Regions from separate parts of the Pseudomonas ulcerans genome, predicted to be linked through region 1. Evidence: riboswitches for the same ligand, from Rfam matches in the RefSeq annotation. Region 1 holds a riboswitch; each other region holds the start of a gene.
What was found. Region 1 has a riboswitch for cobalamin ahead of cobW (cobalamin biosynthesis protein CobW). Riboswitches for the same ligand answer to the same signal wherever they lie in the genome.
Positions count from the first base shown of each region.

Region 2: linked by a shared signal. The riboswitch ahead of V0R59_RS25450 (LysR family transcriptional regulator) and the one ahead of cobW (cobalamin biosynthesis protein CobW) in region 1 are both predicted to bind cobalamin.
Region 3: linked by a shared signal. The riboswitch ahead of cobO (cob(I)yrinic acid a,c-diamide adenosyltransferase) and the one ahead of cobW (cobalamin biosynthesis protein CobW) in region 1 are both predicted to bind cobalamin.
Region 4: linked by a shared signal. The riboswitch ahead of V0R59_RS01410 (TonB-dependent receptor plug domain-containing protein) and the one ahead of cobW (cobalamin biosynthesis protein CobW) in region 1 are both predicted to bind cobalamin.

Region 1 is NZ_JAZDQN010000025.1:36,697-44,472, reverse strand. It holds gene V0R59_RS20565 (vWA domain-containing protein) at 1-547, opposite strand, end outside; gene V0R59_RS20560 (ATP-binding protein) at 472-1,479, opposite strand; gene cobN (cobaltochelatase subunit CobN) at 1,481-5,242, opposite strand; gene cobW (cobalamin biosynthesis protein CobW) at 5,246-6,316, opposite strand; cobalamin riboswitch at 6,415-6,621, opposite strand; cobalamin riboswitch at 6,677-6,891, shown strand; gene V0R59_RS20545 (CbtB domain-containing protein) at 6,993-7,181, shown strand; gene V0R59_RS20540 (CbtA family protein) at 7,193-7,776, shown strand, end outside.
Region 2 is NZ_JAZDQN010000039.1:45,986-53,761, forward strand. It holds gene V0R59_RS25430 (bifunctional diaminohydroxyphosphoribosylaminopyrimidine deaminase/5-amino-6-(5-phosphoribosylamino)uracil reductase RibD) at 1-371, shown strand, start outside; gene V0R59_RS25435 (MFS transporter) at 621-1,964, shown strand; gene V0R59_RS25440 (hypothetical protein) at 1,969-2,400, opposite strand; gene V0R59_RS25445 (hypothetical protein) at 2,511-3,215, opposite strand; cobalamin riboswitch at 3,313-3,510, shown strand; gene V0R59_RS25450 (LysR family transcriptional regulator) at 3,639-4,577, shown strand; gene V0R59_RS25455 (MAPEG family protein) at 4,540-4,980, opposite strand; gene V0R59_RS25460 (DUF2834 domain-containing protein) at 4,977-5,288, opposite strand; gene V0R59_RS25465 (helix-turn-helix domain-containing protein) at 5,399-6,223, shown strand; gene V0R59_RS25470 (PDZ domain-containing protein) at 6,410-7,729, opposite strand.
Region 3 is NZ_JAZDQN010000034.1:22,090-29,865, forward strand. It holds gene V0R59_RS23890 (PQQ-dependent sugar dehydrogenase) at 1-138, opposite strand, end outside; gene V0R59_RS23895 (hypothetical protein) at 273-851, opposite strand; cobalamin riboswitch at 995-1,212, shown strand; gene cobO (cob(I)yrinic acid a,c-diamide adenosyltransferase) at 1,337-1,948, shown strand; gene V0R59_RS23905 (cobyrinate a,c-diamide synthase) at 1,945-3,240, shown strand; gene bluB (5,6-dimethylbenzimidazole synthase) at 3,237-3,887, shown strand; gene cbiB (adenosylcobinamide-phosphate synthase CbiB) at 3,884-4,792, shown strand; gene cobD (threonine-phosphate decarboxylase CobD) at 4,785-5,777, shown strand; gene V0R59_RS23925 (cobyric acid synthase) at 5,774-7,228, shown strand; gene cobU (bifunctional adenosylcobinamide kinase/adenosylcobinamide-phosphate guanylyltransferase) at 7,231-7,752, shown strand; gene cobT (nicotinate-nucleotide--dimethylbenzimidazole phosphoribosyltransferase) at 7,749-7,776, shown strand, end outside.
Region 4 is NZ_JAZDQN010000001.1:310,483-318,258, forward strand. It holds gene V0R59_RS01410 (TonB-dependent receptor plug domain-containing protein) at 1-1,211, opposite strand, end outside; cobalamin riboswitch at 1,329-1,533, opposite strand; gene folD (bifunctional methylenetetrahydrofolate dehydrogenase/methenyltetrahydrofolate cyclohydrolase FolD) at 1,626-2,480, opposite strand; tRNA gene V0R59_RS01420 (tRNA-Arg) at 2,761-2,837, shown strand; tRNA gene V0R59_RS01425 (tRNA-His) at 2,876-2,951, shown strand; tRNA gene V0R59_RS01430 (tRNA-Leu) at 3,005-3,089, shown strand; tRNA gene V0R59_RS01435 (tRNA-His) at 3,148-3,223, shown strand; gene V0R59_RS01440 (hypothetical protein) at 3,341-3,721, opposite strand; gene V0R59_RS01445 (DUF6388 family protein) at 3,999-4,304, shown strand; gene tig (trigger factor) at 4,510-5,823, shown strand; gene clpP (ATP-dependent Clp endopeptidase proteolytic subunit ClpP) at 5,914-6,555, shown strand; gene clpX (ATP-dependent Clp protease ATP-binding subunit ClpX) at 6,664-7,776, shown strand, end outside.

The DNA of each region.
Region 1 (7,776 bases):
CAGGAAACTGCCGCTGGCGGCGCAGCAGCCATTCACGCGCTTCCTCCAGCGCCGCCAGCAATGGCGTGCCTCCCCCCGCCCCCAGACTGCCCAGCCAGGGCTGCAAGGCCGCCGAGGCCTTCAGGCCATGTCGCTGCCAGCGCGGCGCATTGCCGCTGGCGGTCAGCAGCGCCACGCGCGCACGAGCGCGGTAGGCCTGGTCGAAGAAGCTCGCCAGCACGCCCTTGGCCCGGCTCAACGCCTGATGGCGCCGGGTTGAGGCCGAGGCGTCGACGATCACCAGCCACAACTCGGGAGACTCGGCGCTGCGCTGTTGCCAGCGCAGGTCTTCACGCTGGCGCGGACGCCCTTGAAGCAAGGTCGCCGGCCAGTCCAGCCGGCCCTGACCCGCCGCGCGGCCACGACCGCGCGGGCCCTGGGCGAGCCGGCCGGCCTTGGGCCTGGCATCCGCGCTGGCGCGGGCACGGATGCTCAGGGCTTTTTTGGCCAGGTCGGTACCTCGCGCCGGGCCCCCACCGCTTCCGGCTGGGCTGGCATCTCGCCCCACTCCCCGCCTTGCGCTTGTTGCTTCTCGGCCTGGCCAGCGCCTGGCGCAGAGGTTGCCGGCGGCTGCGCGCTGGAGGCATCGCGCTCCTGACGGCGATGACGCAGGGCGAATTCCGCTACCGCTTCGATATCCGCGTCCTCGATCACCGCCGCACCGCGCCAGGCCGCGTGGGCCCTGGCGCCGCGCCACCAGACCAGGTCGGCACGCAGACCATCGACACCGGCCTCGAAGCAACGCGCGGTGATCACCTCCAGGGAACGGTCATCCAGCTCGATGGCCGCCAGGCGCTGCCGCGCGTCCTGGCAGCGCTGGCGCAATTGCTCCTGGGCGGGCGCCCATTCGGCGCAGAACGCCGCCGGATCGCTGTCGAAGGCCAGGCGCCGGCGCAGGATCTGCCCGCGCGCCTGTGGCAAAGGCTGCCCCTGCAGGGCGACATTGAAGCCGAAGCGATCCAGCAACTGCGGGCGCAACTCGCCCTCTTCCGGGTTCATCGTGCCGATCAGCACGAAGCGCGCACTGTGCCGGTGCGACAGGCCATCGCGCTCGATACGGTTGGTGCCGCTGGCGGCGACGTCCAGCAGCAGGTCCACCAGGTGGTCCGGCAACAGGTTGACCTCATCGACGTAGAGCACGCCGCCATCGGCCTTGGCCAGCACGCCGGGGGAGAACTGCACGCGCCCCTGCCCCAGCGCGGCATCCAGGTCGAGGGTGCCGACCAGGCGCTCCTCGCTGGCCCCCAGCGGCAGGGTCACGAACGGCCCTTCGCCAAGCAGGTCGGCCAGGCCACGGGCCAGGGTGCTCTTGGCCATGCCCCGCGGGCCCTCGATCAGCACGCCGCCGATCTTCGGATCGATGGCGGTCAGGCACAGCGCCAGCTTCAGCTCGTCGGCGCCTACCACCGCGGCCAGGGGAAAGTGCACGGGTTCAGTCATTTCAGGTCTCTTCCTCGCCGTCCAGCAACTGTTCCTCCAGGGCCTGGCGATAGTCGCCGGGCTCCTGCCAGAGGCCGCGCTGCTGGGCCTCGATCAGGCGCTCGGTAATGTCCCGCAGCGCCTCGGGGTTGTGCTGGCGGATGAATTCGCGGGTCGCGGGGTCGAGCACATAGGCGTCGGCCAGCGACTGGTAATGATGGTCGTCGATCAGGTGGGTGGTGGCATCGAAGGCGAACAGGTTGTCCACCGTCGCCGCCAGCTCGAAGGCGCCCTTATAGCCGTGGCGCTTGACCCCGTCGATCCACTTGGGATTGAGCGCACGGGCACGGATCACCCGGTTCAGCTCTTCCTTCAGGGTGCGGATGCGCGGCCGCTCCGGCTGGCTGTGGTCGCCGTGGTAGCTGGCCACCGCACGCCCGCCGAGGCTTTCCACCGCCGCGAGCATGCCGCCCTGGAACTGGTAGTAGTCGTTGGAATCGAGCAGGTCGTGCTCGTGGTTGTCCTGGTTCTGCAGGACCGCCTGGACCTGGCCCAGGCGCCTGGCGAAATGCCCGCGGGCCTCGGTGCCATCGTCGGTGCCGCCATAGGCATAGCCGCCATGGTTCAGGTAGACCTCGGCCAGGTCCTCGCGACTGTGCCACAGGCGCCCGTCGATGGCGTTCTGCACCCCGGCGCCGTAGGCCCCGGGCTTGGCGCCGAATACCCGCCAGCCGGCCTGGCGCCGTGCCTGCTCGTCATCCAGGCCGCTGGCCAGCAACTCGGCGCGCTCGCTGCGCACCCGCGCCGCCAGCGGGTTGAGGTCGTCCGGCTCGTCCAGCGCCGCCACCGCCTGCACGGCGGCGTCGAACAGCTTGATCAGGTTGCCGAAGGCGTCGCGGAAAAAACCGGAGACGCGCAGGGTCACGTCGACCCGCGGCCGGTCCAGCAGGCTCAGCGGCAGGATCTCGAAGTCGTCGACCCGATGGCTGCCCGCCGCCCATACCGGCCGCACGCCCATCAGGGCCATGGCCTGGGCGATATCGTCGCCGCCGGTGCGCATGGTCGCCGTACCCCACACCGACAGTCCGAGCTGGCGCAGGTGGTCGCCGTGGTCCTGCAGGTGGCGTTCGAGAATCAGGCTGGCCGAGGCAAAACCCAGGCGCCAGGCGGTGGCGGTGGGCAGGTTGCGCACGTCGACGGTATAGAAGTTGCGCCCGGTGGGCAGCACGTCCAGGCGCCCGCGACTCGGCGCACCGCTGGGGCCGGCGGGGACGAAGCGGCCCTCCAGTGCGGCCAGCACGCCCTGCATCTCGGCGGCGCCGCAGTTGTCCAGTTGCGGCGCGACCTGTTCGCGCAGTGCGTCGAGCACGGCACGCACGTCGTGCCAAACCTCGCCCTGCGGCAGGTCCAGGGTGCCGCCAAGCGTCTGCTCGATCAGTTGCGTCGAGAGGACTTCCAGGCGTTCGCGGGTATCGCCGGCAGTCCGCCACGGACTCTCGTCCAGCGCCGCCAGCAACGTCGGCCGCGGGCCCTGCCAGGCTTCGCCCAGCTCGCAGTCCAGCGGATCGAAGCCCAGCGCCAGGGCGCGGGCCAGGGCGCGAGGCAGGCTGGCGTTGGCACCCCGGCCATCGCCCCGGGCAACCCGCAGCAAGGCGGCCAGGGTATCGATGCGCAGGCGCCCGGCCGGCGACTCGCCGAACACATGCAGGCCATCGCGGATCTGCGATTCCTTGAGGTCGCACAGGTAGGTGTCCAGCCGCGGCAGCCAGACATTCGCATCGTCCAGCGCGCCGTCCAGCTGCAGTTCGCGGTCGATATGGTTGTCGCGCACCAGTTGCAGGATTTCCTTCTGCAGCTCCACGGCGCGCCGCGGGTCCAGCAGTTGCGCTTCGTAGTATTCGTCGGCCAGGCGTTCCAGGTTGCGCAGCGGACCGTAGGTCTCGGCACGGGTCAACGGCGGCATCAGGTGGTCGATGATCACCGCCTGGGTGCGGCGCTTGGCCTGGGCGCCCTCGCCCGGGTCGTTGACGATGAACGGGTAGATGTTCGGCAGCGGGCCGATCAGCGCGTCCGGCCAGCACTGCGCGGACAGGCCGACGCCCTTGCCCGGCAGCCATTCCAGGTTGCCATGCTTGCCGACATGGATCAGCGCGTCGGCGGCGAAGCCATGGCGCAGCCAGAAATAGAACGCCAGGTAGCCGTGGGGCGGGACCAGGTCGGGATCGTGGTACACCGCGCTCTGGTCGAGCTGGTAGCCCCGCGCCGGCTGGATGCCGACGAAGGTCAGGCCCAGGCGCAGGCCGGCGACCATCATGCGTCCGCCGCGGAACATCGGATCGTGCTGCGGTTCGCCCCAGCGCTCGCGCACCGCTTGCTGGTTGGCTTCGGGCAACTGGGCGAAGGCCTGCAGATACGCCTCCAGCGCCATGCTCTGCGCGCACGGGCGCAGGTCGAGGCTGTCGAGGTCGTTGCTGACGCCGCCGAGCAGATCGTGGATCAACTGCGTGCCGCTGTCCGGCAGCTCGGCCAGCGGATAGCCCTGCTCGCGCAGGGCGCGGAGAATATTCAGCGCCGCCGCCGGGGTGTCCAGGCCGACGCCATTGCCGATGCGGCCATCACGGGTCGGGTAGTTGGCCAGCACCAGGGCCACGCGTTTCTGCGCGTTGGGCAGGCGCGCCAGCTCGCACCAGCGCCGCGCCAGCTCGGCGACGAAGTCCATGCGCTCGGGCAGGGGCCGGTAACAGACCACGTCGGACTGGCTGCGCTCGCTGCGCCAGGCCAAGTCCTTGAAGCTGATTGGCCGGGTGATGATGCGCCCGTCCAGCTCCGGCAAGGCAATGTGCATGGCCAGGTCGCGGGCGCCCAGGCCCTGCTCGCTGGCCTGCCAGCCGGGCTCGTTGTCCTGGGCGCAGATCGCCTGCAATACCGGAATGTCGCGACGGAACGGGCGCAGGTGGGGCTGCTCGGGGCTGGACTGGGCGAAGCCGGTGGTGTTGATGATCAGCGCGGCGTCGGTTTCATCCAGCCATTGCTCGACCTGGGCCAGGCAGCCCGCCTCCTTGAGGCTGGCCACGGCGATCGGCAGCGGATTGAGGCCGGTGCCTGCGAGACGCTCGCAGAACACATCGATGAAGCCGGTGTTCGCCGCCTGCAGGTGCGAGCGGTAGAACAGCACGGGCACCACGGGCTGGCCGGGTTGCCAGTCGGCACGCCAGTGGGCCAGTCCGGCCTCGGCGTGGCGTGGATGATAGAGGCTGGTACGAGGCAGTTGCCTGGGCTCGTCCCAAGGGTAATCGCGCCCCAGCCAGAGACTGGCGAGGCAATTGAACAGGTTCAGGGCATTGGCCTTGCCGCCCTGGCGCAGGAAATGCCAGAGGCGCTCGGCGGTTGCGCCGGTGATGCTGCCCAGGCTGCTCAGCTCCGGGTCCGGACGATCGTCGCCCGGCACCAGGATCAGTTGCACGCCTCGGGCGGCCAGTTCCACCAGTTGCTCGACACCATAGCGCCAGTAGCCGATGCCGCCGTGCAGCGATACCAGGATCACCTTGGCATGGCGCAGCACTTCATCGACATACAGGTCCACCGACGCATGGTTCTGCACCTGCATGGGGTTGGCCAGGCGCAGGCTGGGGTAGTCCTCCGGCAAGTCCCGGGCGGTTTCCGCCAGCAGCGCCAGGTGCGAATCGCCGCTGCAGAGGATCACCAGTTCGGCGGGGGTCTGGCCGAGATCGGCGATGCTGTCGTCCGGCACGAAACCGCCGGGCTGGGTCCGCAGCAGGTGCATGGATCAGGCGCCCAGGGCCGCGCGCAGACGGGCTTCGAGGGCCGCGGCATCGAGGTCCTGGCCGATCAGCACCAGGCGGGTGATGCGCGGCTCTTCGCTGCGCCAGGCGCGGTCGAAGTGCTTGTCGAAACGGGTGCCCACACCCTGGATCAGCAGGCGCATCGGCTTGCCGGGAATGGCCGCGAAGCCCTTGACCCGCAGGATGCCGGTGTCCGTCACCAGTTGGGTCAGAGCGTCCAGCAGCAGGCTTTCGTCGGCCTCGGGCAGGTCCAGGGAAATGGAGTCGAAGGCGTCGTGGTCGTGATCGTCGTGGTCATCGTCGTCGTCATGGTGCGAATCGTGGTGGGTGCGACGGCCATCGATATGCGCCTCGGACTCGGCACCGATGCCCAGCAGCACGTCCAGCGGCAGCACGCCCTTGCTCGCCTCGATCACCTTGACCGCCGGCGGCAGTTCTTCCTGGACTTCGGCGCGCACCGCGGCCAGGGCCTCGGGTGCGATCAGGTCGGCCTTGTTCAGCACCACCAGGTCGGCACTGGCCAGCTGGTCGGCGAACAGTTCGTGCAGTGGCGATTCGTGGTCCAGGTTCGGGTCCAGCTTGCGCTGTGCGTCCACCTGCTCGGGGAAGGCGGCGAAGGTGCCAGCGGCCACGGCCGGGCTGTCGACTACGGTGATCACCGCGTCGACGGTGCAGGCGTTGCGGATTTCCGGCCACTGGAAGGCTTGCACCAGGGGCTTGGGCAGGGCCAGGCCGCTGGTCTCGATGAGGATCTGGTCGAGGTCGCCACGGCGCGCCACCAGTTCGCGCATCACCGGGAAGAACTCTTCCTGCACGGTGCAGCACAGGCAGCCGTTGGCCAGCTCGTAGACGCGGCCGTTGGCCTCTTCCTCGGTGCAGCCGATGCTGCACTGCTTGAGGATCTCGCCATCGATGCCCAGCTCGCCGAATTCGTTGACGATCACCGCGATGCGGCGGCCATTGGCGTTGTCCAGCATATGGCGCAGCAGCGTGGTCTTGCCCGAGCCGAGGAAGCCGGTAACGATCGTGACGGGGAGTTTGGCCAGTGTTTTCATGTCGGATGCCCTTGGCAGCAGGATTGGCGGGCATGGGGGACGGGAGCCGGATGCCTGGCAGCCGGGCGCGTTCGCCACCGGATCACCCCGCCCGGTTGAAGTGGAAACTGTTCGAGGCAGGTCTCCTGGCTCGTGCTGTGCCCGGGGCAGCATCGACGCCTTCCCGCCGTTCACGGCAGTGGCTGTGGTCGATGATTCAGCACTTACAGTTGCGGGGGCAGCCGCGGAATGGCTGTGATCAGCGCACCGCGTTCCCGTCTTAGCTCCGGCCACGACGCCGGAGAACCTCGAACCGGCAAGGCTACGCAGTGCCCGGAGGCCGGTCAACCGCTGTATTGACGGATGTCAATGCGCGTGATTTCCTAGCGCGATCGTTTGGGTGCCTTTTTTATTACAAGGTGAAACGGGAAACCGGTGCGCGATGACCTTCCAGGTCGAGCCAATCCGGTGCTGCCCCCGCAACGGTAAGCGAGGAAAGCGTCAGATCCACTGTGCCCGCAGTCCGGCATGGGAAGGAGACGCCACGGCTCAATGCCCTCGCAAGCCCGGAGACCGGCCCGACGCAGAATTGACCAAACCCGCGGTGGGCGGGCGACGTTGCACCTCCCGGCCGTCCCGTGCCCGGAGGTTCTTCGCGCTTGCCTGTCGCCAAGACGACACACAAGAGGAAAGCGCCATGCCCGTTACCAGCACCGCCAGCCACGCCAGCAGCACCTCCAGCACCCTCAGCCAGCGCATCGTTGCCGCCGTCAGCGCCTCCGTGCTGGGCCTGTGCCTCGTCTACTTCGCCGGTTTCTCCCATATCGAAGCGGTGCACAACGCCGCCCACGACACCCGTCACAGCGCCGCCTTCCCTTGCCACTGAGGCCTGACCGCATGTTCACTCGCATCGCACGCACCGCGGGCTTCACCGGCCTGCTGGCCGCCCTGCTGCTGACCCTGCTGCAGAGCTTCTGGGTCTCGCCGCTGATCCTCCAGGCGGAAACCTACGAGAACTCGGCCCCGGCCGCCGCCCATGAACACGAGCACGCCGACGGCGCTGCCGCAGGTCATGAGCACAGCGCTGAAGCCTGGTCGCCGGAAGACGGCTGGCAGCGCGTGCTGTCCACCACCGGTGGCAACCTGGTGGTAGCGGTGGGCTTCGCCCTGCTGCTGGCGGCCATGTACACCCTGCGCGCCCCCGGCAGCATCGGCGCCGGCGCACTCTGGGGCCTGGGCGGTTTCGCCGTGTTCTGCCTGGCGCCGAACCTCGGCCTGCCGCCGGAACTGCCGGGCACCGCCGCTGCCGACCTGGCCCAGCGCCAGTTCTGGTGGATCGGTACCGCCGCGGCAACCGCAGCGGGCCTGGCACTGATCGCCTTCGCCGGAAACTGGGTGCTGAAGGCCGCTGGCCTGGCACTGCTGGTGATCCCCCACGTGATCGGCGCGCCGCAACCGGAAGTCCATGAAAGCCTGGCCCC
Region 2 (7,776 bases), on a different contig from region 1:
CCGATTGCCGACCCAATCCCCCCGTGGGCTGCGTCCTCGTGCGCGATGGGGTCGTTGTCGCCAGCGGCTACACGCAGCCACCCGGCCAGCATCACGCCGAAGCGATGGCGTTGGCGCAACTGCCGGCGGAGCAAGAGGGGCTGACGGCCTACGTGACGCTGGAGCCCTGCTCGTTCGCGGGGCGGACGCCGTCCTGTGCCCTGGCCCTGGTAGCCAACCGCGTAAAGCGCGTGCATGTCGCGCTGATCGATCCTGATCCACGCAATGCCGGGGCCGGCATTGCGCTGCTTCGGCAGGCGGGTATCGAAGTCACGGTAGGCTTGCTTGAGGATCAGGCACGGCGTGACCTGGCACCCTACCTTCATGCATGACGACAGTGCAGCGCTGAACGATCGGCAGCGCTGCGATTGCTCATCGGAGTGAGCGCCCAGGCCCGGGAGCAAGGCTGGGCCACCTTCGATCCACACCCGATACGACCCCCACCATCCTGAACGAGACACGCACCTTGCCGGCCGGCAGGTGTGCATTCCATCGTGCGCGAAACCTACAAGACCGCATCCCGCAGCACTTCATCCACTGCCCATCCTTTGCCGGAAGAACAATCCAGGAGAGCACCGGTCATGAGTGAAACGATCACCGTATCCCCCGCCACCTTGCGCAAAGTGACTGCGGCAGCGGCCGTGGGCAACTTCGTCGAATGGTTCGACTTCGCCGTCTACGGCTTCCTCGCCACCATCATCGCCAGGCAGTTCTTCGCCAGCGACGACCCCAACGCCGCCCTGCTGCAGACCTTCGCCGTATTCGCCGTGGCCTTCGCCCTGCGCCCGCTGGGCGGGATCGTGTTCGGGGCGATGGGCGACCGGCTGGGACGCAAGCGCGTGCTGTCGATCACCGTGCTGATGATGGCCGGCGCCACCACGGTGATCGGCCTGCTGCCGACCTACGCCAGCATCGGCCTGCTGGCACCGGTGCTGCTGACCTTGACCCGCTGCGTCCAGGGCTTCTCCGCCGGCGGCGAGTACGCCGGGGCCTGCGCCTACCTGATGGAGCATGCGCCGAATCACCGTCGCGGCTGGTATGGCAGCTTCCTGCCGGTGTCGACCTTCTCGGCGTTCGCCAGCGCGGCGGTGATCGCCTATCTGCTGGAGGCCAGCCTGGCGCCCGAGGCCATGGCCCAGTGGGGCTGGCGCGTGCCGTTCCTGGTGGCGGCACCGCTGGGTGTGGTCGGCCTGTACCTGCGCTGGCGGATGGAGGAAACGCCGGCGTTCCGCCTGGCCATGGCCGAGCAGAAGGAGCACGCCCATTCACCGCTGCGCGAGACCCTGGCCCAGCAGAAAGGCGTGATGCTGCGCCTGGGCGCGTTCATTTCCCTGACGGCGCTGTCGTTCTACATGTTCACCACCTACTTCGCCACCTACCTGCAGGTGGTCGGCCACCTGAGCCGGGCGCAGGCGCTCATGGTGTCGACCATCGCCCTGCTGTTCGCCGCCGGCGCCTGCCCGGCGGCAGGTGCCTTCGCCGATCGCTTCGGACGCCGGCGGACCATCGGCGTGACCTGCCTGTGGGTGATCCTCATGGTCTTCCCGGCGTACTGGCTGGCCAGCTCCGGCAGCGTGCCGGCCGCGGTGTGCGGGGTCATCCTGCTGGCGGTGGGCGCGGTGATGTCCGGGGTGGTCACCGCCGCCCTGCTCTCCGAAGTATTCCCGACCCGCACCCGCTACACCGCCTCGGCGATGACCTATAACGTCGCTTACACCCTGTTCGGCGGCACCGCGCCGCTGATGGCGACCTGGTTGATCGGCCTCAGCGGCAGCAGCCTGGCGCCGGCGTTCTACCTGGTGGTGATTGCGCTGGTGGCGCTGCTGGGTGGGCTGGCATTGCCGGAGACCTCGCGGATTTCGCTACATGACGAACCGGGCAGCGCCAGCGCCGACCTGCTGCGGGGGACCGGCGACACGGCCTGAAACCTCATTCCGGAATACCGGTCACCTTGTGCAACGCACGCATCGCGCACGGTGGCCGCGCACCTTCCGGATCGACCTGCTCGCACTGCTTCAACAGCGGATAGACATCGGCGAACTTCAGACTGGCCAGTTGCTCCCCGTGTTGCTGCGATACGAAGCAATGCTCGAAGCGGTAGGCGGCATACACCTCGGGACGCAGAGGCGGGAAATCGTAGACCTCATCGACAATCGCCTTGAATACCTCGGGCATCTGCACGTCGGACACGGGCGGCGCATAGGTGAGCAGGTCGCGCTTGGTCACCCCCGCCTCCCGGGCCCGGAGTGCTTGCTTGGCCAGGTCGACGGAGGCCTGCATGCCTTGGGGAACAGGGCAATCGGAGGCGGCCAGTGCCGCTGTCGACGCCAGGGTGCCCAGCAGGGCGAGTAGTGCAACCATCCTTGTCATGAGTTTCCTATTCGGTCTGTGAGAATGCGGCCTTCGACAGGCCAGGCCGGCCCGGGTTCGATACTGGATCGAAATTAGCGCATCCGAGACGGCGTGGAGGATCAACTGGCCATGATCGCCAGCCGTTTCTTCGCCTTGTAGCAGTCGTTGAGATCGAGGGCCTTGCGGTAGTACTCGGCGCGTCGGGCGCGATTGCCATCGCCCTGCAACCGGTAGATCTCGGCCTGGAAGTCACGACTGCTGCCCCACTGCATGCCCAGGCCTGGAGGCGTTTCACGCTTGCATTCGAGCAAGCTGGCAGGCTGCGGGAAGTAGCGCTCGTACCGGGGCATGCTGGTCTCAACGACCTGCAGCGCCAACTTGTACTCGGGTGTGTCGGTGTAGGCCGGGCAGAAGGAGGCGATCTCCAGTGCCGGCGGAGCGAAGCCGCGGCCCAGGCTGCGCTCGAACAGGGAACAGGCTTTTTCCCGTGTCACGTCGTTCGGTTCCAACAGCACGTAGATCAGTCCGAGGCGGTACTGGGCGACAGGGTGATCGAGGGCCGCTGCCTGCTCAAGCAAGGGTATCGCCGGCTTGAGCGTCTCACCGGCTTCAGCGGCGCTATCCAGGGATCGCCGCTTTTCCTCCGCGCTGGTCCCTGGCGTGATCGCCGTCACGGCCTCGAACTTGCTGTTGGCCTTCTGCAGATACGGGACGGCCTGCTGGTAGAAGCTGTCGGCCTGAGGATCGATGTGGAATCCATCGGCGGCGCAGAGCGGTGAAAGCAGGCAACCTGCCAGGGTGTAGCGCCAGCATTGGCTGAACATGGAGGGGCTTCCTTGCGTGACATGCGGTCGTAACGTAACGAAATCTGTCCCTCACCACCAGCCCGGCATGGCAACCTTTCCCTGCCCGGCCCGATGGTCTACCATGCCGCCCGCCGGTTTCCACCTCGGAATTAATAGGGAATCCGTCGCTCGCCAGCACGCGAGCCAAACGGAACTGCCCCCGCAACTGTAGGTGCCGAGCCCGCTCCTGAAACGCCACTGGACAGAGTCCGGGAAGGCTGGAGCCGGGCCATGACGCATCAGTCAGGAGACCTGCCGGCAAACATTCACCAACCGGCGGGGTGTCCGGGATGGCCATCCTTTGCCCTGTCCAGGGTGCTTGTCCCGTGCCTGCGCGGGGCATGCCGATGCCTGTCCGTGCGTCTCTCCCGCGTATTGTTCGACGGGGGTCGACGTCCGCTCATGATCGACTTGAGACACCTGCGCACGCTCCATGCCCTGCGCGAAACCAACAGCCTGCCCGAGGCCGCCGAGCGCCTGCACCTGACCCAGTCGGCGCTGTCGCATCAGTTCCGCGAACTGGAACATCGCCTCGGCTTGCCGGTGTTCGTGCGCAAGTCCCGGCCGGTGCGTTTCACCACCGCCGGCCTCAAGCTGCTGCAACTGGCCGACCAGGTGCTGCCGCTGATCCGCACCACCGAGCGCAACCTGAGCAAGCTGCTGGGCGGCAGCGCCGACCGCCTGCACATCGCGATCGAGTGCCACAGCTGCTACCAGTGGCTGATGCCCTCGCTGGACGAATTCCGCAGCGCCTGGCCGGAGGTGGAACTGGACCTCGCCTCGGGCCTGGCGTTCGCGCCGCTGCCGGCCCTGGAGCGCGGCGACCTCGACCTGGTGGTGACCTCCGACCCGCTGCCCCTGCCCGGCATCACCTACGTGCCGCTGTTCGGCTACGAGGCCATGCTCGCCCTCGACAAGCACCATGCCCTGCGCAGGAAGCCGTGCCTGGAACCGGCCGACCTCGCCGGCCAGACCCTGATCACCTACCCGATCGAGCGCGATCGCCTGGACATCTTCACCCGCTTCCTCGACCCGGCCGACGTCGAGCCGGCCCAGGTACGCACCGCCGAAATGACGGTGATGATGATGCAACTGGTGGCCAGCGGCCGTGGCGTCTGCTGCCTGCCGAACTGGGCATTGCACGAATACACCGCCCGCGGCTACGTGATTGCCAGGCGCCTGGGCCAGGACGGCCTGCAGGCCACGCTGTACGCGGCGGTACGCAGCGACATGCTGGAGGTGCCGTACATGAGTGACTTCCTGCTCACGGCCAAGGACATTTCCTTTGCCACGCTGGAGGGCGTCAATGCCGCTCCAGCATCTCCAGCGCAGCAACCGTGATAATCACGCCAATCCCCAGCAGGCATGCCGTCCCGACACCGTAGAACAGCGTCCGCCACGGCTGCCAGCGGGCGAGGTAGGCCAGCGTGTGAAGGATCCGCGCCAGGGTGAACAGCACGCATGACGCCATGCACCAGGCCGCCGGCACATCGAGGGCGACCGCCAGCGCGCCGAGGGCGAAGAACACCGGGATGTTCTCCAGGTCGTTGGCCCAGACCTTCGAGGCCCGTATCACCTCCGGGTGCTCGGTCGCCATCGCACGCCGCTGGAACACGGCGGCGTCCTCCGGATTGACGAAGGCCTTGAGGCGCAGGCGGAAGTAGCCCTGGTAACAGGACACCGCTAGCATCTTGGCGAACAGGACCACCACGCACAGGGCGTAGACCGCAAGGCTGTCGCTCACGCCCGCTGCCCCTGCGCCACGCCACGAACCGCCAGGTACAGCAGCGGCCCCAGCGAGACGAACAGGGCCGTCAGCAACAGATAAGGCACCAGCGCCCGGGTCGAGCCGCCGCGCTGGCGGTTGTCCCGGACCATCCAGAAACCGGCCAGGCCGGCCATCAGGTACAGGTCGATGACCAGCTGGGCGGTGTCGGGGCTGGAGATCAGCTCCAGGCCGAAGGCCAGCAGCGACTGCTCGGCGGTGGCGATCGTCCAGGCGGTGTAGAAGGTGAGTGGTACCAGTATTGCCAGCGCGATGAGGCGAACCATGGGGGTGTCTCCGGTTAGTGTGTCCCGGCAAAGGTAGTGATAGGCTGGCTCGCCTCTCAATGACCTGGGAGGTCATGGACACCGCACACAAGGACGGACAGAGTCGCCCCATGAACCCGCCACCCTTCCACCACGCCCATCCCGCCTCGACACTCCCCGCCGGCCAGCACCTGCGCCAGCTGCGTCGGCAGGCCGGCCTGAGCCAGCTCGACCTGGCGCTGATGACCGGTATTTCCCAGCGCCACCTGAGCTGCGTGGAGACCGGCCGTGCCAAGCCCGGTCCCGGCACCCTGCATGCCCTGCTCTCGGCCCTCGGCGCGCCGCTGGAGCACGGCAACGAAGTCTTCCTCGCGGCCGGCTATGCGCCCCGCTACGCCATCTCGCCGCTGGATGCGCCGGCACTGGACATGGTGCACAACGCCATCGGCCATATTCTCCAGGCGAACAATCCGGCGCCGGCAATCGTCATCGACCGCAACTGGGACATCACCGCCAGCAACACCAGCGTGGGACTGCTGCTGGCCATGGTCGGCGTGCCGGCGAGCGAGGGCATGAACCTCAACCTGCTGCAGACCCTGATGCACCCGGACGGGCTGGGCAGTCATATCGTCAATGCCCGGGAAGTCCGCGCGGCGGCCTGGCAGCGGGCGTCTCGCGAAGCGGCGGGCAACCCGTACCTGAGCGATCTGCTGCGGGAACTGCCGGCGCCTGAACCCGGGGATGAAAAGGCGGAGGCCACGCCTGTCCTGCTGACCCGGGTGAATACCCCGGGCGGTGAACTGAGGTTCCTGTCCACCTTCACCACGTTCGGCATGCCGCTCGACATCAGCGTGGAATCGATGCGGATCGAGCATCTGATTCCTGCGGACGAGGTGACGTGGCAAAGGATGCGGGCGGCATTCGAGGCGTGGTCCGGGGAGCAGGTACCGGCGTGAGATAAATGCCTGCAGCTCATGGAACACCGCATAACTCATTGACTCAGCAGGGACTTGTGGGAGCGGGTTGACCGGGACGCCGGACCGCCGCGATTACGATAGTGAACTCACCGGAGTCATCGCGGGTAAACCCGCTCCCACAAGGTCTGCGTCGCTCTCTAGACCTGTTCTCTGCGCGACAGCCAGTTAGTCACCATTGAGCACCAGCTTCAGCTCCTTGCGCGCCTGGCTCCGCCACACCACCACGGAAGCGTTGTAGCCCTTGCGGGTCTTCGCGGCGACCGCGGTGAAGTCGTCAGGCGAGGCGATCTCCTGGCCGGACACTTCGAGGATCACGTCCAGCGCCTTGAAACCCGCGCGATCGGCCTGCCCGCCCTTGCTGGTTTCCACCACCCAGGCGCCCTTGGCCGCCGGCAGGCCCACTGCCTTGGCGTAGTCGGGGGTCAGTGTCGCCAGCTGCATGTCCAGCAGCCCCGGGGTCGCCGCCGGTTTCGCGCTGGCGGCGCTACGCGCAGGGACCGTGGAAGGCTTGCGCGGGCCGACCAGCACGGGCACGTCGATAAAGCCGTTGCCTCGCCAGACCTTCAACTGCGCGGTCGCACCCGTGGGCATGTTGCCGACGGCCACCAGATACTCCTCGGCATCCGTCACCGGCGCCCCGTTCACCGCCACTACCACGTCGGCGAACTTCAGCCCCGCCCGCTCGGCGTTGCCACCCGGCAACACTTTCTCCACCGAAACCCCCTGCTCCGGCATGTTCAGCCGTCGCGCCTTGACCGGGTCCATGCCGCTGACGGAGGCACCCGTGCGGCCCACGCCATTGCCATCCCAGGCGGGGCAGTCGCGGTTGTCGAAGATCTTGCGCACGGCCACGCGCTTGTACGCACCCCAGGCCTGGATTTCCGGGGTCGTGGTGTCTTCCATCGCGCGAGCGTAGACCAAGGCCTGGTTGAGGTAGTCACAGGAACGGTTCTGGTAGCGCGCGGGCGTTTCCTGGGCGATCCAGCCCGACAACCCGGTCTGCGGCAAACCCGTCGAGGAAACAGTGCCCCACCCAGGGGAAGGCTTGGCCAGCACCGCGGCAAAGCTCGCCGGGTCACGCTCCACCGGCGCCGGGCTGGAGGCTGCCGGCGTGGCAGATGTCAGCGCCTGCGGGATGGCGCAGCCCTTCTCGCCGATGACCTGCTGCGCCGCTTCCAGCGCCGTCCGCCCGCCCCAGCTCTTCGGATCGCGGGTCACGGACTCGACGCGCTCGGGCCAGAAGGCGGTGATCTTGTCGCAGGTCTCGCCGCGGTACTGGTTGATGAAGACGGTCTTCATTTCCGCCTCGTGCTGGGCCGCGTAATCGGCCTCGCTCGGCCCTGCGGCATCGGCGGCATACATGATCGGGTCGGTGATGATGGAAATCGGGTCCAGTATGCAGCCGCCCAGCAGGGCGAAGGTGGAACCCAGCGCGACCGTGCGTGTGGCAGTAAAGACGGCGTCCATGGAATTGAACGGTTTCATGTTGGCGACCCTCCCCAGGGCAAACTGACATCATGTCTCAGCTCTGG
Region 3 (7,776 bases), on a different contig from region 1:
GGGGATCAGGGTCTTGTTCGGTTCCGGCAGTTGCGGCGACGGGCCGCTGCCATCGGTGACCTGCAGGCGGGCGGATTCGCCGCAGGCGGTCAGGCCGGCGGCGATGGCCAGCAGGACTGCAAGGCGCAGTGAGGACATGCTCGACTCCTTCGCGTAACGGGGGTGTTACAGGTCAGAGGCGGGGCGGAGGCGGGAGGTTCAGTCGAGTGTTCAGGAATGAGGGCGGCCATCCTGGCCAATCGCCGGGATGGCCGGCGATTGGTTTCAGGGGATCAGACCTGCTTCAGCAGCAGCGCCACTCCGGGATAGTACTGCCCGAACTCGTCATGCAACTTGCGATACCCGTACGGAAAACACCAGGCGATGGCGCAGGCGTTGTGCTTCTGCAGGTCATCCACCATGTCCTGCAGTTCTTCCGGGCTGGCATGCTTTTCCAGCTTGACCGGGCTGACGAACAGCGCGGCGAGCTTCAGCTGGCTCGCATAGGCAATGCCCTTGGCCACCGCCCCGGCTTCCTGCAAGGCGCTGCTGAGGTCCAGGCGGCCCACCTTGGGCCAGCGCTGCTCGGCATGCAGGTAGGCCGATTCGTCACGGCTGGCGATCAGCAGATCGCACTGCGCCCCACGTTCGCCTTCATCGCGCTGTTTCTTGCTCTGGTAGCCTTGCAAGGTCACCAGTTCGGCCTGCCAGATGGCTGCGGAGAGGGTGCCGAGGTTGGCCTGGACGCCTTGCCAGTAAGGACCTTCGCCATCGCCCAGGACCTGGTTGAAGCGCTCGATGGACTCCCCCCAGCGTTCCAGTGCCGGACGCAGGAATTCGAGTCGGGGATTGTTGAGAATCAGGCCTTGCATGCTGCTCTCCTTTCGTAGTTTTTGTACGAGTACAGCGGAAAACCATGGCGATTTGATATCACTGTGGCACAGCCTGCGGATAGTGCCATTGGTCCGGCCTGTGACGGGCGTCTCCAATTGACGCTCAGTGCCCAACCCTCTAACCTTCGCGACTTGTTTCAGGTGCTCTGTGACCTTGCGGTCGACAGGGTGAAACAGGGAAGCCGGTGGGCACGCGCGACGTGCGATCCCGGCGCTGCCCCCGCAACGGTAGATGAGGCAAGACCGCGCAAGGCCACTGGGTTTCCGACCCGGGAAGGCGCCCGGTCGGGATCGCGATCCACTCATGAGCCCGGAGACCGGCCTGCAAACAGTCAACGGCATCACGGAGGGTGATGCGCGGTTTGCCGGGCCCCGTCGCCCGCCGCCTGCGCCTGTCCCGCCGTGCCCACCTTTCCAGCTGTCGTCGCTTCCCGCCTGTCGACAGTGGCCCGCGGAGACCCCCGATGAGCGAATCCCCCGAACGTGACGAACGCCACCTGGCGCGCATGCAGCGCAAGAAAGCGGTGATCGACGAGCGCATCGCCAACGCCCCCAACGAATGCGGCCTGCTGCTGGTGCTCAGCGGCAACGGCAAGGGCAAGAGCAGCTCGGCCTTCGGCATGCTCGCCCGCGCCCTCGGCCATGGCATGCAGTGCGGCGTGGTGCAGTTCATCAAGGGCCGCAACGCCACCGGCGAGGAACTGTTCTTCCGCCGTTTCCCCGAGCAGGTGCGTTACCACGTGATGGGCGAGGGCTTCACCTGGGAAACCCAGGACCGCCAGCGCGACATCGCCGCCGCCGAAGCGGCCTGGGCCGTGTCGCGGCAACTGTTGCAGGACCCGAGCATCGGCTTCGTGGTGCTGGATGAATTGAACATCGCCCTCAAGCATGGCTACCTTGACCTGGATCAGGTGCTCGGCGACCTCCAGGCCCGTCCGCCGATGCAGCACGTGATCGTTACCGGCCGCGGCGCCAAGGACGAGATGATCGAGCTGGCCGACACCGTCACCGAGATGGGCATGGTCAAGCATGCCTTCCAGGCCGGCATCCGTGCCCAGAAGGGCGTCGAGCTATGAGTGACACCCGGCATTGCCCGGCGGTACTGATCGCCGCGCCGGCCTCCGGTCAGGGCAAGACCACCGTGACCGCGGCCCTGGCCCGCCTGCATCGCAACCAGGGGCGCAAGGTCCGTGTGTTCAAGTGCGGACCGGACTTTCTCGATCCGATGATTCTCGAACGCGCCAGCGGCGCGCCGGTGTACCAGCTCGACCTGTGGATGGTCGGCGCCGGGGAAAGCCGTCGCCTGCTCTGGGAAGCCGCCGGCGAGGCCGACCTGATCCTTATCGAAGGGGTGATGGGCCTGTTCGACGGCACTCCGTCCAGCGCCGACCTGGCCCGCCATTTCGGCGTGCCGGTGCTGGCGGTGATCGACGGCACCGCCATGGCCCAGACCTTCGGCGCCCTGGCCCTGGGCCTGGCGCGCTACCAGGCCGACCTGCCGTTCGCCGGCGTGCTGGCCAACCGTGTCGGCTCGCTGCGCCATGCGCAGCTGCTGGAAGGCAGCCTCACCGAAGGCCTGCGCTGGTACGGCGGGTTGTCCCGGGAGACCGGGATCGAGCTGCCGAGCCGCCACCTGGGACTGGTCCAGGCCAGCGAACTGAGCGACCTCGACCTGCGCCTCGACGCCGCTGCCAAGGCCCTGGGCGACAGCTGCCAGTCGTCCCTGCCGCCGCCAGTGGCGTTCGCTGCCCCCGAGGCGCATGCCGTCGAGCCGCGCCTGGCCGGCGTGCGCATCGCCGTGGCCCGTGACGAAGCCTTCGCCTTCACCTATGGCGCCAACCTCGACCTGCTGAGGGCGATGGGTGCCGAGCTGAGCTTCTTCTCGCCGATCCATGACCGCGAACTGCCGGCGGCGGACAGCCTGTACCTGCCCGGCGGCTACCCCGAGCTGCACCATCACGCCCTGGCCGCCAACGCGCCGATGCTGGCGGCCATCCGTGCCCATCACCAGGCCGGCAAGCCCGTGCTTGCCGAGTGCGGCGGCATGCTCTACCTGCTCGATGCCTTGACCGATGTCGCCGGCGAGCGCGCCGAACTGGCCGGCCTGCTGGCGGGCGAGGCGGTGATGCAGAAGCGCCTGGCGGCCCTGGCCCTGCAGGCGGTGGAACTGCCGGAAGGCACCCTGCGCGGCCATACCTACCATCATTCCCTGACCAGCACCGAGCTGGAACCGATCGCCCGCGGGCAGAGCCCCAACGGCGGGCGCGGTGCGGAAGCGGTGTACCGCAGCGGGCGCCTGACCGCCTCGTACGTGCACTTCTACTTCCCCTCCAACGCCGATGCGACGGCGGCGCTGCTGGCACCATGAGCGAACACGCCTACAGCGAAGCCGAGCGCGCGGCGATCTACCGCGCCATCGGCGAGCGTCGCGACATGCGTCATTTCAGTGGCGGCGAGGTTGCCCCGGAGCTGCTCGCACGCCTGCTGGAAGCCGCGCACCAGGCCCCCAGCGTCGGCCTGATGCAGCCCTGGCGCTTCATCCGCATCACTTGCCGCGACCTGCGCCAGCGCATCCAGGCCCTGGTCGAGGACGAACGCCTGCGCACCGCCGAGGCGCTGGGGCAACGTTCCGACGAATTCATGCAACTCAAGGTCGAAGGCATCAACGACTGCGCCGAACTGCTGGTGGCGGCGCTGATGGACAAGCGCGAAGCGCATATCTTCGGCCGCCGCACCCTGCCGGAAATGGACCTGGCCTCGCTCTCCTGCGCGATCCAGAACCTCTGGCTGGCCGCTCGCGGCGAAGGCCTGGGCATGGGCTGGGTGTCGCTGTTCGACCCACAGGCGCTGGCCGAGCTGCTGGGCATGCCGGCCGGGGCCAAGCCGCTGGCGATCCTCTGCCTGGGCCCGGTACGCGCGTTCTACCCGGCGCCGATGCTGGCCCTGGAAGGCTGGATCACGCCGCGACCGCTGGCCGACATGCTGTTTGAAAACCATTGGGGAGAGAACGAATGAGTGTGGCCCTGCTGACCGTGGCCGGGGTAGCGCTGGATGCGCTGCTGGGCGAGCCGCGGCGCTGGCATCCGCTGGTGGCTTTCGGCCGCATGGCCGGACGCCTGGAGCAACGTTTCAATGCCGGGGGTCGCGGCTGGCGCAGCCATGGCGTCACCGCCTGGTTCCTTGCCGTGGTGCCGCTGACCTTGCTGGCCACCGCGCTGTCCTGGCTGCCGTACATTGGCTGGCTGGTGGAAATCCTCGCCCTGTACTGCGCCCTCGGCCTGCGCAGCCTCGGCGAGCACGTGCAGCCGGTGGCCGATGCCCTGCGCGCAGGCGACCTGGACGAGGCGCGCAAGCGTGTCGGCTACCTGGTCAGCCGGGAAACCCGCGAGCTGGACGAAACCGCCGTGGCCCGCGCGGCCACCGAGTCGGTGCTGGAGAATGGCAGCGACGCGGTCTTCGCCGCGCTGTTCTGGTTCGCCATCGCCGGTGCGCCGGGAGTGGTGCTCTATCGCCTGAGCAATACCCTCGATGCCATGTGGGGCTATCGCAACGAGCGCTTCGAGCGCTTCGGCTGGGCCGCCGCGCGCATCGACGATGTCCTCAACTACATCCCGGCGCGCCTGGTGGCGCTGACCTATGCGCTGCTGGGCAAGACCCGCCTGGCCCTGAAATGCTGGCGCCAGCAGGCGCCACAATGGGACAGCCCGAACGCCGGTCCGGTGATGGCCGCCGGGGCCGGGGCCCTGGGCGTCGAGCTGGGCGGCCCGGCTGTCTATCATGGTGAGTTGCACGAGCGTGCGCGCCTGGGCGAAGGCCCGGCAGCCGATGCCGGGGCCATCGAGCGCGGTTGGCGCCTGGTCTGCCAGGGTGTCTGGCTGTGGCTGTTGCTGCTGTGCCTGGGAGCCGAATTCTATGCTTGAACACGGTGGTCGCCTGCAGCGGGCGATCGAGCACTACGGCATCGCCCACGAAGACTGGCTGGACCTGTCCAGCGGCATCGCGCCCTGGCCATTCCCGGTGCCCGATATTCCCCTGCGCGCCTGGGCCCGCCTGCCGGAAACCGAGGACGGCCTGGAGCAGGCTGCCCGTGCCTACTACGGCGTCAGCGAACTGTTGCCGGTGGCCGGCTCGCAAGCGGCCATCCAGGCCCTGCCGCGCCTGCGTCCGCGTGGCGTGGTCGGGGTGCTGTCGCCGTGCTACGCCGAGCACGCCGAGGCCTGGCGCCGCGCCGGGCATCAGGTGCGGGAACTGGACGAGGCCGAGGTGGAAGGGCAACTGGACGACCTCGACGTGCTGGTGCTGGTCAACCCCAACAATCCCACCGGCCGGGTGCTGTCGCGGCAGACCCTGCTGGCCTGGCTGGAACGCCTCGATCGCCACGGCGGCTGGCTGCTGGTGGACGAAGCCTTCATGGACAACACGCCGGCGCAGAGCATCGCCGCCGACAGCCAGCGGCAAGGGCTGATCGTGCTGCGCTCGTTCGGCAAGTTCTTCGGCCTGGCCGGGGTGCGCCTCGGCTTCGTCCTTGCCGAGCCGCTGTTGTTGCGCGCGCTGGCGGAGGACATCGGGCCCTGGTCGATCAGCGGGCCGACGCGGATCCTCGGCACCGCCTGCCTCGGTGATCGCGCCACCCGGCAAGCCCAGCTCGAACGCTGTGCCCACGCCAGCACCCGGCTGGCTGCGCTGCTGGTGGATGCCGGCCTGGCCCCCGCCGCCGGCTGCGACCTGTTCCAGTACCTGCGCCATCCCGACGCCGCGCGGATCCACGACTTCATGGCCCGGCGCGGGATTCTCCTGCGCCTGTTCGAACACCCCGCCGGCCTGCGCTTCGGCCTGCCCGCCGGCGAGGCCGACTGGTTGAAGCTGACGGCCGCGCTGGACGACTACCGCAAGGAACCGAAATGACCACGCTGATGGTGCAAGGCACCACCTCCGACGCCGGCAAGAGCACCCTGGTGACCGCGTTGTGCCGCTGGCTGAAGCGCCAGGGCGTCGCCGTGGTGCCGTTCAAGCCGCAGAACATGGCGCTGAACAGCGCGGTGACCGCCGACGGCGGCGAGATCGGTCGGGCCCAGGCGGTCCAGGCCCAGGCCTGCGGGCTGGCGCCGCACACCGACATGAACCCGGTGCTGCTCAAGCCCAACAGCGACACCGGGGCCCAGGTCATCGTCCACGGGCGCGCGGTCACCAGCATGAACGCCGTGGCCTATCACGACTACAAGGCCATCGCCATGCAGGCGGTGCTGGCCTCGCACCAACGCCTGGAGGCGGCGTATCCGGTGGTGATGGTGGAGGGCGCCGGTTCGCCCGCGGAAATCAACCTGCGCGCCGGCGATATCGCCAACATGGGCTTCGCCGAGGCGGTGGACTGCCCGGTGATCCTCATCGCAGACATCAACCGTGGCGGCGTGTTCGCCCACCTGGTTGGCACCCTGGAACTGCTTTCGCCCAGCGAGCAGGCGCGGGTCCAGGGCTTCGTCATCAACCGCTTCCGCGGCGACATCGCCTTGCTGCAACCCGGGCTCGACTGGCTGGAACAACGCACTGGCAAGCCAGTGCTCGGCGTGCTGCCCTACGTGATGGACCTGCACCTGGAAGCCGAGGACGGCCTCGACCGGCGCCAGGGCGACAAGGCGGCCCAGGTACTCAAGGTGATCGTTCCGGTGCTGCCGCGGATCAGCAACCACACCGATTTCGACCCGTTGCGCCTGCACCCGCAGGTGGACCTGCAATTCATCGGGCCGGGCGAGAGCATCCCGCCGGCCGACCTGATCATCCTGCCCGGCTCGAAGAGCGTGCGCGGCGACCTGGCGCAGCTACGCGAGCGTGGCTGGGAGCAGGCCATCCAGCGGCACCTGCGTTATGGCGGCAAGCTGCTCGGCATCTGCGGCGGCCTGCAGATGCTCGGCCAGGTGGTGGACGATCCGTTGGGGCTGGAAGGTGCCGCGGGCAGCAGTCCGGGCCTTGGCCTGCTGGACTACTCGACGGTCCTGGAGGCGGAAAAACAGCTGCGCAACGTCAGCGGTAGCCTGGCCCTGGAGCAGGCGGCGATCAGCGGCTATGAGATCCACGCCGGCGTCACCCGTGGCCCGGCCCTGGAGAACCCGGCGGTGCAGCTGGCCGATGGCCGTTGTGACGGCGCGATCAGCGCCGACGGGCAGATCCTCGCCACCTACCTGCACGGCCTGTTCGAGTCGCCTGGGTCCTGCGCCGCGCTGCTGCGCTGGGCCGGGATCAAGGACGTCGAACGGATCGACTACCACGCCCTGCGCGAGCGGGATATCGAACGCCTCGCCGACCTGGTGGACAAGCACCTGGACGGCGGGCACCTGCGTCAACTCTGCGGACTCGCCTGACCATGCTCAACCTGATCCTCGGCGGCGCCCGCTCGGGCAAGAGCCGCCTGGCCGAACAACGCGCCACGGCTAGCGGCCTGGCAGTGACCTACATCGCCACCAGCGAACCGCTGGACGGTGAAATGAACGCGCGGGTGCAACTGCACCGCGAGCGGCGTCCGGCCGAGTGGGGCCTGATCGAGGAACCGCTGGCCCTGGCCCGGGTACTGCGCACCGAAGCCGCCGCCGACCGTTGCCTGCTGGTGGACTGCCTGACCCTGTGGCTGACCAACCTGCTGATGCTCGACGACCCGGCGCGCCTGGCCGCCGAGCGCGACGGGCTGCTGGAATGCCTGGCCGAACTGCCGGGAGAGATCATCCTGGTCAGCAACGAAACCGGCCTGGGCGTGGTCCCCCTTGGCGAACTGACCCGGCGTTACGTCGATGAGGCCGGCTGGTTGCACCAGGCCGTCGCCGAACGTTGCCAGCGGGTAATTCTTACTGTCGCCGGCCTGCCGCTCTACCTCAAAGGAACCGAATCATGACCCAGGCCTGGTGGCTGGAAGCGT
Region 4 (7,776 bases), on a different contig from region 1:
TCGCGGCGCACGCCGATGCTCGGGTGCCAGTCGGGCAGGGCGGTGATCTCGGGGCGCAGTTGCACATACAGGGCATGGGCTTCGGCCTGGTTCTGGTCGATCTTCAGGACATCGTCCTTGCCCTTGTAGAACTGGTTGTCGGTGCCGAACACCAGGGTGTGGTTGCCGGGCAGGATCGCCGTGCCTTCGGCTTGCACGCCCCAGTCGCTGAAGCCCCAGTAGTCGTTGTGGTTGACCACCCGGGTGCTGCCGTCGGTGTTGTTGTAGACCCGGTTGTAGTTGGTGTCCCAGTCGTTCATGTGGCCCTTGACGAAGTAGCTGAAGTCTTCGTTCAGGTGTTGCTGGAAGGTCGCCGTGGCGATCTGCTGGACCCGGTCGTTGGTGGTGTTGCGGTTGGAGGTCGGGCGCAGGAAGTCAAGGCTGGCGGCGCTGTACTGGTAGAACAGCTCCAGACGGCTGTCGTCTCCAAAGCTCTGCGCGGCCTTGGCGCCGAAGGTGTTGACCTCGTAGCTGCGCTTGCGGTCACTCACCGTCGCAGCGATATCGCTGCTGCGGTACGGCTGGTAGCCCTCGGAAATGTTGTGGCTGACGTAGGCGAGCAGGCCGAGGTCGCCGAAACCGTTGCTGAAGATGCGTTCGATGCGCCCGTCGCCGTTGCGCCCGGCGAAGCTGTCGACGCCCAGGTTGACCTGGCCGGAGGCATCGCGGGACTGGGCATTGCGGGTGACGATGTTGATCACCCCGGACACCGCCTGGGTACCGAACAGCAGGCTCTGGCCGCCCTTGAGCACTTCGATGCCTTCGATCGCCGCGGCGGGCAGGGTATCGATGTAGATGCCGCCGTAGAGGCGGTTGTTCAGGCGCACGCCGTCGAGGAGGATCAGCGTGTCGTCGTTGCGCCCGCCCAGCAGCGAGTAGGTACCGTAGTCGAACGGGCCCTGCTTGGGCGCGACGTACAGGCCAGGGATGAACATCTGCAGGACGCGGGTGATATCGGCGCTGGGGCCGGCGCGTTCGATCTGCTCGCGCTCGACCACTTCGACCTTGCTGCCGTAGCGGGCCATCTGCGCGATGGTGTTGGATTCCACTGGCGGCGCCGAGACGATCTGCTGGTCCAGGGTGAGTGCATCGGCCGCGTGCAGCAGCGTGGGGCTGCCGAGCAGGCAACCGAGTAGCGCGCGGGCGATTGGAGTGAAGGATGTGTTGCTCATTGACTTCTCGAAAGGAATTTTCGGGAAGCGCACAGGAGGGTACTGGCGAACGCGCGCCAGGTTACCGGCTCGTGCCCGCCCACCGCAGGTTTGCCAAATGACTGACGAATCCGTTCTCCAGTCGTGATGCTTCAGGCCGGTCTCCGGGCTTGCGAGGATGGAAGCCATTCGCCTTCCCATGCGTCATGCGCACAGTGGCCTGGTTGAATGCTTCACTCGCTTACCGTTGCGGGGGCAGCGCCGGACTGGTCGCAAGGACGCACCGGCTTCCCGTTTCACCTGCCGCGCGGCGGCGGCAGACACCTGAAACGGGCGGCATCTGACCATCGGGATGACCGTTCGTCAACCATGGGCTTTTTTGCGGGCAAAAAAAACGGCACCGCCAAGGGTGCCGTTGCTGTATCGCCGGTCAGCTTATTGATGCAGTTCTTCGGCGGCGTACAGGGTGTTTTCCAGCAGGCAGGCGCGGGTCATCGGGCCGACGCCGCCCGGAACCGGGGTGATCCAGCCGGCGCGGGGCAGGGCGGTCTCGTAGACCACGTCGCCGACCAGCTTGCCGTCTTCCTGGCGGTTGATGCCGACGTCGATGACGATAGCGCCTTCCTTGATCCACTCACCCTTGACCAGGCCTGGCTTGCCGGCGGCCACTACCACCAGGTCGGCACGGCCGACGTGACCGGCGAGGTCCTTGGTGAAACGGTGGGTGACGGTGACGGTGCAGCCGGCCAGCAGCAGTTCCATGGCCATCGGGCGGCCGACGATATTGGAGGCGCCGACGACCACGGCGTTCATGCCGTAGAGGTCCTGGCCGGTGCTTTGCAGCAGGGTCATGATGCCTTTCGGGGTGCACGGGCGCAGCAGCGGGATGCGCTGGGCCAGGCGGCCGATGTTGTACGGGTGGAAACCGTCGACGTCCTTGTCCGGGCGGATGCGCTCCAGCAGCAGGGAGGCGTCGAGGTGGGCCGGCAACGGCAGTTGCAGGAGGATGCCGTCGATGTTCGCGTCATCGTTGAGGCGATCGATCAGGTCGGTCAGTTCCTGCTGGCTGGTGCTGCTCGGCAGGTCGAAGGCTTGCGAAATGAAGCCGACTTCCTCGCAGTCCTTGCGCTTGTGCGATACATACACCTGGGAGGCGGGGTCGGTGCCAACCAGGATCACCGCCAGGCCGGGGGTCCGCAGACCTTGCTGGCGACGTTCAACGACACGTTGGGCGATCTGCTGGCGCAGGCTGGCGGCGATCGCCTTGCCGTCGATAAGTTGTGCAGTCATGACGGGTGATTAACCATCGAGAGAAAAAAAGAGCGCGCATTCTCTCATGAGCAGGGCGAAGGGCAAAGGCGCTTGGTCCGGCAATTGCCCTAAGCCCTTCAATAAAATGAAATTTTCCGAGAAATATGTTGACGGTGTGACAGGTGGTCTATAAGATTCGCCTCACTTGTCGGGCAGGGCCTAGCACTGGTTAGCAAGGTCGGGCAGAATGAGCGGATTTTGGCTTGTTCGGTACGGCTAAACGTTAATTTGTAATCGCAAGCGAAAGCAGATTAAATATGCGCCCGTAGCTCAGCTGGATAGAGCATCCGCCTTCTAAGCGGATGGTCGCAGGTTCGAGTCCTGCCGGGTGCGCCAATCAAGGCAGCTTTGGCACAAGTAGCAGATGCAATATGGTGGACGTAGCTCAGTTGGTAGAGCGCAGGATTGTGATTCCTGTGGTCGAGGGTTCGATTCCCTTCGTCCACCCCATATTCTGAAAGGCGCCTGATGAAAGTCTGGCGCCTTTGCTTTAAATGCTTCACGCGGACGTGGTGAAATTGGTAGACACACTGGATTTAGGTTCCAGCGGCGCAAGCTGTAAGAGTTCGAGTCTCTTCGTCCGCACCATTCAAGTCTTCACCGCCCGTCACTGAGGTGTGAGAAGGTCGCAAGTCAGCAACAAATGGTGGACGTAGCTCAGTTGGTAGAGCGCAGGATTGTGATTCCTGTGGTCGAGGGTTCGATTCCCTTCGTCCACCCCATATTCAGAAAGGCGCCTGGTGAGAACCAGGCGCCTTTTCGTTTTTTGGGGTCGTGAAATGAAAAGGCAGCCTTGGTGTGGCTGCCTTTTTCATTTGTTCGTCGTGCTCTCGTGGCGTTTACTGCGTGTTGACGCTCAGGGTTGCGCGGTCTTGCGTTTTCGGCGCATCGACATCACAGGCGGCCTCGCTGATCGCCCTTGACAGCGAACCTTTGAAGATCGGCGTGGGCTCGTCATCCGGGCGAGCGTCTGCCAGGCCTTTCAGTGACGTGCTGGAGCCCATGAAGCGTACTGTGCGGGAAATGCAATCGAACTGACGGGCGGAGAAGCTCGTTCCGCTGAGGCCTGTGCGTTGGGTGATTACCGAGAGTCTCCCGGGATTGCCGCTGACCTTGACGATCACGTACTGCGCATCTGGGTCGAATGAAGCTTGCAGGGGTGTAGCAGCGGCGATAGAGCAGGGGAAAGCCCAGGCGCTGACCATCAGGAGTTTCTTCAACACGGTTACGTCCTTGCGGTGTTGATCACCAGGCATGTCAAAGTGGTAATTGGGAATGAAACGCATTTGTGGCGTTGATTGATACTAGATTAATGGCCCGGAACACGCATTTGCAAACTTCCTCCCGAGAATTTGTAAGAAAAATCTCTTTTTTGCGTGGATTGTGGATGAGCGGTCGGCGTTTCTTCCGAGCTGTAATGGCTATAAGGTTCGAGCAAAAGCTGATAGATTTCAGCTCGTTGATTAAGTGTCGGTACGCCATCAGGCAGGTAGAAGGATGATTGCGAAAGAGCAACGCCAGGCAGTCGCACTGGAGCGTTTCGCGCAGGCCAATCCGCAGTTGCTGGCGGAAATCGCTTCGTTGAGCGAGGTCGAGCGGCGTCAGCAGCTTGAGTGGGCGTTCGAAGATGAAGCTCGGGGGCAGGGTATCGAGCCTTGGGAACTGGCCTTGCGCCTGATCGCCGAATCGCCGGAAGAACTGCAGGCCATGTGCCTGGAGGTTCATCGCGAGGTGGCGGAGACTCTGGGAATGAGCTGGGATGAGTACTGCGATTTCAATGAAGTCGACGGTCCTGCTTCCTGATCGCCACGCCGAATGTTTTTTATTTGGAAAGAGTGCGCGGCATTTGCTGTGCCACCGTCTGGTTCAATGTCGAAATCAATGAAGGTCGGTGCCATTCGCCTCCGGGTCGAACAGGGTGACTTCTGGTGGCTGAGCTACTAGAATGCTTGCCCTTGATTCTGGAGTCGGGTATCGCCGGCTAACGTCTGTGCAACGAGGAATATTCATGCAAGTTTCTGTTGAAAATACTTCCGCTCTCGAGCGTCGTATGACCATCGCCGTTCCGGCAGAGCGCGTCGAGACCGAAGTCAACAAGCGTCTGCAACAGACTGCCCGTCGCGCCAAGGTTCCAGGCTTCCGTCCTGGCAAAGTGCCTATGAGCGTGATCCGTCAGCGTTATGAAGATGCTGCCCGTCAGGAAGCGTTCGGTGATCTGGTCCAGGCTTCCTTCTACGAAGCCGTGGTCGAGCAGAAGCTGAACCCGGCTGGCGCTCCTGCCGTCGAGCCGAAATCGTTCGAGAAAGGCAAGGACCTGGAATTCGTCGCCATCTTCGAAGTCTTCCCTGAGTTCACCGTTGCCGGCTTCGACTCGATCGCCGTCGAGCGCCTGAGCGCCGACGTCAGCGACGCCGACCTGGACAACATGCTGGAAGTCCTGCGCAAGCAGAACACCCGTTTCGAAGCCGCCGAGCGTGCTGCCCAGAACGAAGACCAGTTGAACATCGACTTCGTCGGCAAGATCGACGGCGAAGCCTTCGCTGGCGGTTCCGCCAAGGGCACTCAGCTGGTACTGGGCTCCGGCCGCATGATCCCGGGCTTCGAAGAAGGCCTGGTCGGCGCCAAGGCAGGTGAAGAACGCGTTCTGACCCTGAACTTCCCCGAGGACTACCAGAACCTCGACCTGGCTGGCAAAGCCGCCGAGTTCACCGTTACCGTCAACAGCGTTTCCGAGCCGAAGCTGCCTGAGCTGAACGAAGAGTTCTTCGCCCAGTTCGGCATCAAGGAAACCGGTCTGGACGGCTTCCGCACCGAAGTTCGCAAGAACATGGAGCGTGAACTGCGCCAGGCGATCAAGACCAAGGTCAAGAACCAGGTAATGGACGGCCTGCTGGCTGCCAACCCGATCGAAGTGCCGAAGGCCCTGCTGGAAAACGAAGTGAACCGTCTGCGCGTGCAGGCCGTTCAGCAGTTCGGTGGCAACATCAAGCCTGAGCAACTGCCGGCCGAGCTGTTCGAAGAGCAAGCCAAGCGCCGTGTCGTGCTGGGCCTGATCGTCGCCGAAGTGGTCAAGCAGAACGAACTGAAGCCGGACGAAGACCGCGTTCGCGAACTGATCCAGGAAATGGCCTCGGCCTACCAGGAGCCAGAACAAGTCGTGGCCTGGTACTACAAGAACGACCAGCAAATGAACGAAGTCCGTTCGGTTGTGCTGGAAGAGCAAGTTGTAGATACTGTCCTGCAGAAAGCGACTGTGACCGACAAGTCGGTCTCGTACGAAGAAGCTGTCAAGCCAGCACAGGCACCTGCCGCCGCTGAGTGATTTCCTCCTTCGTAGGAAAACCCCACAAGCCAGCCTTCGCGCTGGCTTGTGCGTATTCAAGCCATGACTATTTGGGAGTGAGTGCAGGACATGTCCCGCAATTCTTATATTCAGCAGAGCTCTGACATCCAGGCCGCCGGTGGCCTGGTCCCGATGGTTATCGAGCAGTCCGCCCGTGGCGAACGCGCCTATGACATCTACTCGCGCCTGTTGAAGGAGCGTGTGATCTTCCTGGTGGGTCCGGTAGAGGACTACATGGCCAACCTGGTAGTGGCGCAACTGCTGTTCCTTGAAGCGGAAAACCCGGACAAGGATATCCATCTGTACATCAACTCCCCGGGTGGTTCGGTGACTGCTGGCATGTCGATCTACGACACCATGCAGTTCATCAAGCCGGACGTCTCCACCATCTGCATTGGCCAGGCCTGCAGCATGGGCGCGTTCCTGCTGGCCGCCGGTGCCGCTGGCAAGCGTCACTGCCTGCCGAACTCGCGGGTGATGATCCACCAGCCGCTGGGCGGCTTCCAGGGCCAGGCGACCGACATCGAGATCCACGCCCAGGAAATCCTCAATATCAAGTCGCGCCTGAACGAGCTGCTGGCCCATCACACCGGCCAGGATCTCGAGACCATCAAGCGCGATACCGAACGTGACAACTTCATGAGCGCCCAGCGCGCGGCCGAGTACGGCCTGATCGACTCGGTCTACGACAAGCGGCAACTGGCGTCCTGATCCCGGGTGCCAGAGCGGGTAGGCGCGGAAAGTGCCTACCCGCGGACTTGAAAAAGCCCGCAATTGCCTTCATCTTGTGTTGCAAGCCTACCGGATTGGATCGATCGAATGACTGACACCCGTAACGGCGAGGACAACGGCAAATTGCTCTATTGCTCCTTCTGCGGCAAAAGCCAGCATGAAGTGCGCAAGTTGATTGCCGGCCCCTCGGTATTTATCTGCGACGAGTGCGTCGACCTGTGCAATGACATCATCCGTGAGGAGGTGCAGGAAGCCCAGGCCGAGAGCAGCGCGCATAAATTGCCTTCGCCGAAAGAAATCAGCGCCATCCTGGACCAGTACGTCATTGGTCAGGAGCGCGCGAAAAAGGTTCTGGCCGTAGCGGTGTACAACCACTACAAGCGTCTGAACCAACGCGACAAGAAAGCCGACGACGTCGAACTGGGCAAGAGCAACATCCTGCTCATCGGCCCGACTGGCTCGGGCAAGACCCTTCTCGCGGAAACCCTCGCTCGCCTGCTGAATGTACCGTTCACCATCGCCGATGCCACCACCCTGACCGAAGCCGGTTACGTGGGTGAAGACGTCGAGAACATCATTCAGAAGTTGCTGCAGAAGTGTGACTACGACGTGGAAAAGGCCCAGATGGGCATTGTCTACATCGACGAAATCGACAAGATCTCGCGCAAGTCCGACAACCCGTCGATCACGCGCGACGTCTCGGGCGAAGGCGTGCAGCAGGCGCTGCTGAAGCTGATCGAGGGCACCGTTGCCTCGGTTCCGCCGCAAGGTGGACGCAAGCATCCGCAGCAGGAGTTCCTGCAGGTCGATACGCGCAACATTCTGTTCATCTGCGGTGGCGCATTCTCCGGTCTGGAGAAGGTCATCCAGCAGCGTTCCACCCGTGGCGGCATCGGCTTCGGCGCCGAAGTCCGCAGCAAGGAGGAAGGCAAGAAGGTGGGCGAGTCGCTGCGTGAGGTCGAGCCGGACGATCTGGTCAAGTTCGGCCTGATTCCGGAATTCGTCGGCCGTCTGCCGGTCCTGGCGACCCTGGACGAGCTGGACGAGGCTGCACTGATGCAGATCCTGACCGAGCCGAAGAACGCCTTGACCAAGCAGTACGGCAAGCTGTTCGAGATGGAAGGTGTGGACCTGGAGTTCCGCAGCGATGCGCTGAAGTCCGTTGCCCGCAAGGCGCTGGAGCGCAAGACCGGTGCTCGT